DNA from 2 places in the Streptomyces sp. Tek67B01 genome. Region 2 is predicted to be linked to the other one. Evidence: predicted binding sites of a transcription regulator. Region 2 holds the regulator's gene; the other holds the start of a gene.
The links. The regulator HrcA, encoded in region 2, represses chaperone genes, less so after heat shock. The targets are predictions, from matches to a motif close to TTNGCACTCNGNNNNNCNGAGTGCNAA.

Region 1 (2,467 bases), 1.8 Mb from region 2:
CCGGCGACCACGAACACCTGGAGCGCCAGCGCCGCCGCGAGGCCCACCGCCAGGAGTTTGCCGAACGGGTCCCGTGCCGCCAGGGCCATGCGCAGCCCCCGCTGGACGAGGAGCGCGTAGAGCAGCAGGACCGCCATCACGCCCGCCAAGCCGAGTTCCTCGCCCACCGTCGTCAGGATGAAGTCGCTGCGCCCCGCGAACTTGATGAGCTCCGGGTGGCCCATGCCGAGCCCGGTACCGGTGATCCCGCCGGTGCCGAAGCTGAACAGGGCCTGCGCCGACTGGTCGGAGGTGACGCCCGGCGGCCGGTCCTTCCAGTAGTAGGACAGGGGGTTGAGCCAGGCGGCCACGCGCGCCTTCACGTGCGGCTCCGTCGAGCCCACCACGAACGCGCCGCCCGCCGCCATGACCAGGCCGCAGACGATCCAGCTGGTGCGTTCCGTGGCCACGTACAGCATCACCACGAACACGCCGAAGAAGATGAGCGACGTCCCCAGGTCGCGCTCGAAGACCAGTACCAGCAGGGACACGATCCACACGGTGACGATCGGCCCGAGCTGGCGCATCGGCGGCAGCCGCATGCCAAGGAACCTGCGGCCGGTCAGGGCCAGCGAGTCGCGGTGCACGACCAGGTACCCGGCGAAGAACACCGCGATCATGATCTTCACGAACTCGCCGGGTTGGAGCGAGAACCCGAACAGGATGATCCAGCGCTTCGCGCCGTAGGTGTCCGCGCCGAAGAAGGCCGGGGCGATGAGCAGCACCAGCGCGACGGCCATCGTGATGTAGATGAAGCGCTGCAACAGCCTGTGGTCGCGCAGCAGTGCCACCACCAGCAGACAGGCCGCGACCCCGACCACGGTCCACATCAGTTGGCCGGGCGCGTTGGCGTCGGAGCCGTACCGCTCGATGTACCCCTGGTCGAGACGGTGGATGAGGACGAGCCCGAGCCCGGTCAGCAGCATGGCGAGCGGGAAGATCAGCGGATCGGCGTACGGCGCGAACCGGCGGATGCCCAGGTGCCCCACCAGCGCGAGCAACGACAGGCTGATCGTGAAGCCCGTGAGCTGGGGCGGCAGCACGCCGTTCATGGCAAGACCGGCCCCGGCGTGGCCGAAAACGGCGATGCCGATGACGAGGACGAGCAGCAATGCTTCGGTACGACGGCGGGCGCCGGCGATCGTCAGCGGCCTCAGTCCCCGCACGGGAGGCCTTCGCCGTCGCTATTGGGGCGTTTTATCTTCATATCCACTACGACGAGGAACCCCTGACGATGGTTCCTGGAGGCCTGGCCGGGGCGGTCCGGAAGGGGGCGATCCACAATCCGTCGGGTGGCGTGTTGGCACTCCGCTTGACCGAGTGCTAATCGCCGGAATAGTCTCGCACCTGGCACTCGCCCCTGGTGAGTGCCAACACAGCGACAGGCAGGTCCGGCACCCGCGACGACGGATCGACCTGGTCGCCACCTCAGACAGTTAACCCCGGATCTCCGAAGGGGGAGGTCGGATCGTGACGACCGCCAGCTCCAAGGTTGCCATCAAGCCGCTTGAGGACCGCATTGTGGTCCAGCCGCTCGACGCCGAGCAGACCACGGCCTCCGGCCTGGTCATCCCGGACACCGCGAAGGAGAAGCCCCAGGAGGGCGTCGTCCTTGCGGTCGGTCCGGGTCGCTTCGAGGACGGCCAGCGTCTCCCGCTGGACGTCAGCGTCGGCGACATCGTGCTGTACAGCAAGTACGGCGGCACCGAAGTGAAGTACAGCGGCGAGGAGTACCTCGTCCTCTCGGCCCGCGACGTGCTCGCGATCGTCGAGAAGTAAGACACTTCTCCAGTTTTGCTTTGAGCTGCGCCCCTGGTCACCCTGCTGATGCCGGGGGGCGAGGGGCGTGGTTCGTTCTAGGCGGTGGCGGTCGCGGTGAGCGGCCGAGGATCGCAACGAGAGGACTGAACCGCTCCCATGCCGAAGATTCTGAAGTTCGATGAGGACGCCCGTCGCGCCCTTGAGCGCGGTGTGAACAAGCTTGCCGACACGGTGAAGGTGACGATCGGCCCCAAGGGCCGCAACGTCGTCATCGACAAGAAGTTCGGCGCCCCCACCATCACCAACGACGGTGTCACCATCGCCCGCGAGGTCGAGCTGGACGACCCGTACGAGAACCTGGGCGCGCAGCTCGTGAAGGAGGTGGCGACCAAGACCAACGACATCGCGGGTGACGGCACCACCACCGCCACCGTGCTGGCCCAGGCGCTGGTCCGCGAGGGTCTGCGCAACGTCGCCGCCGGCGCCTCCCCGGCCGCCCTCAAGAAGGGCATCGACGCCGCCGTCAAGGCCGTGTCGCAGGAGCTCCTCGCGACCGCCCGCCCGATCGAGGACAAGTCCGACATCGCCGCCGTGGCCGCGCTCTCCGCGCAGGACCAGCAGGTCGGCGAGCTCATCGCCGAGGCGATGGACAAGGTCGGCAAGGACG
Region 2 (2,467 bases):
TGTGCCCCGGCCCGACGTTCGCCAGCAGCACCTGCACCCCGCCGAGCTCCAGCGTCCACTCGCCCGACACCAGGTTCCGCGGCGTCGCAAGCAGCTCCGCGGCCTCGGTGGCCTCCGCCTCCGCCAAGCCGTGCCGGACCGCGTCCTCCCGCAGGGCTTCCCGGTCACTGGCGAGGTGGGCGTCCAGCCCGACCGCGCCGTAGAACTCGGCCCCCGAGAAGGCCGAGCCGCCCAGCACGTGATCGAAATGTCCGTGCGTGAATGCGATATGGGTCACGTGCCGGCCGGTCAACCGCTCGGCCTGGGCCCGCACGTCCACGCCTTCGCGGACGCACGAGCCGGGGTCGATCAGAAGGACCGACTCGTCCCCAACCACCAGCCCCACCGTGCAGTCCCACACCGGTAGTCGGCGCCGCCCGGCCCGCCCGGTCAGCCGCTCCCAGCCCGCCTCTTCCCAACGCACGTCCATGCGGGGACGCTACCCTGACGGGCCGCCCTTGCCTCCGGCGTACTGCCCGGCCGTACACTGACCGGGGGATCTCTGGCACTCGGATACGCAGAGTGCCAACACGGCCGCCCCGGGCCGACCGGAATCGACCGCAGCGACGACCCACCGCACTGGAGGTGTGCACGAGTGCTCAGCGAACGCAGGCTCGAGGTGTTGCGCGCCATCGTCCAGGACTACGTGGGGACGGAGGAACCGGTCGGGTCCAAGGCGCTCACCGAGCGCCACCGGCTCGGCGTCTCCCCGGCGACGGTCCGCAACGACATGGCCTTGCTGGAGGAGGAGGGCTACATCGCCCAGCCCCACACCAGCGCCGGACGCATCCCCACCGACAAGGGCTATCGGCTCTTCGTCGACAAGCTGGCGGGGGTCAAACCGCTGTCGACGCCCGAGCGCCGGGCCATCCAGAACTTCCTCGACGGCGCGGTCGACCTCGACGACGTCGTCGGGCGCACCGTGCGACTGCTCGCGCAGCTCACCCGGCAGGTGGCCGTGGTGCAGTACCCGAGCCTGACCCGCTCCACCGTCCGGCACGTGGAGTTGCTGTCGCTGGCACCCGCGCGCCTGATGCTGGTGCTGATCACGGACACCGGGCGGGTCGAGCAGCGGCTCGTCGACTGCCAGACCCCCTTCGCGGAGACGTCGCTCGCCGACCTGCGGGCACGCCTCAACAGCAGGGTCGTCGGCCGTCGGTTCACCGACGTACCGCCGCTCGTGCAGGACCTTCCGGACTCCTTCGAGGCCGAGGACCGGGCGACGGTCAAGGCCGTCCTCGCGACCCTGCGGGAAACGCTGGTGGAGGAGGCGGAGGAACGGCTGATGATCGGCGGTACCGCCAACCTCACGCGCTTCGGACATGATTTCCCCCTGACGATCAGGCCGGTGCTGGAAGCGCTGGAGGAGCAGGTCGTGCTCCTCAAGCTGCTGGGCGAGGCCAGTGAGTCGGGGATGGCCGTGAAGATCGGGCATGAGAATGCCTACGAGGGACTGAACTCCACGTCCGTCGTCTCGGTCGGTTACGGTTCGGGCGGCGAAGCAGTCGCCAAACTCGGCGTGGTCGGACCGACCCGCATGGACTACCCCGGAACGATGGGAGCGGTACGCGCAGTGGCACGTTACGTCGGACAGATCCTGGCGGAGTCGTAAGTGGCCACGGACTACTACGCCGTTCTCGGCGTGCGCCGCGACGCATCGCAGGACGAGATCAAGAAGGCCTTCCGTCGCCTGGCGCGCGAACTCCACCCGGACGTGAATCCGGACCCGAAGACGCAGGAGCGCTTCAAGGAGATCAACGCGGCCTACGAGGTCCTCTCGGACCCGCAGAAGAAGCAGGTCTACGACCTCGGCGGCGACCCGCTGTCCTCCTCGGGCGGTGGCGGCGGCGCGGGCGGATTCGGTGCGGGTGGCTTCGGCAACTTCTCCGACATCATGGACGCCTTCTTCGGCCAGGCCTCGCAGCGCGGGCCGCGCTCGCGCACCCGCCGGGGCCAGGACGCCATGATCCGCCTCGACCTGGAACTGGACGAGGCGGCCTTCGGGACCACCAAGGACATCCAGGTCGACACGGCCGTCGTCTGCACCACCTGCTCCGGTGAGGGCGCCGCACCCGGCACCTCCGCGCAGACGTGTGACATGTGCCGCGGACGCGGCGAGGTGTCGCAGGTCACCCGGTCCTTCCTGGGCCAGGTCATGACCTCGCGGCCCTGCCCGCAGTGTCAGGGCTTCGGTACCGTCGTCCCCACCCCGTGCCCCGAGTGCGCGGGCGACGGCCGGGTCCGCTCCCGCCGCAGCCTCACCGTCAAGATCCCGGCGGGCGTCGAGAACGGCACCCGCATCCAGCTGGCGGGCGAGGGCGAGGTCGGCCCCGGCGGCGGCCCTGCCGGCGACCTGTACGTGGAGATCCACGAGCTGCCGCACCCGACCTTCCAGCGGCGCGGCGACGACCTGCACTGCACGGTCACC

Region 1: a site for HrcA is predicted at 1,340-1,366, ahead of groES (co-chaperone GroES). Genes of this name have one in related genera too.

What each region holds. Positions count from the first base shown of each region.
Region 1 covers NZ_JBUYUY010000001.1:3,016,364-3,018,830, reverse strand. Annotated here, with positions in the region: gene ACV7NM_RS13365 (FtsW/RodA/SpoVE family cell cycle protein) at 1-1,205, opposite strand, end outside; gene groES (co-chaperone GroES) at 1,510-1,818, shown strand; gene groL (chaperonin GroEL) at 1,957-2,467, shown strand, end outside.
Region 2 covers NZ_JBUYUY010000001.1:4,797,525-4,799,991, forward strand. Annotated here, with positions in the region: gene ACV7NM_RS21515 (MBL fold metallo-hydrolase) at 1-469, opposite strand, end outside; gene hrcA (heat-inducible transcriptional repressor HrcA) at 635-1,651, shown strand; gene dnaJ (molecular chaperone DnaJ) at 1,652-2,467, shown strand, end outside.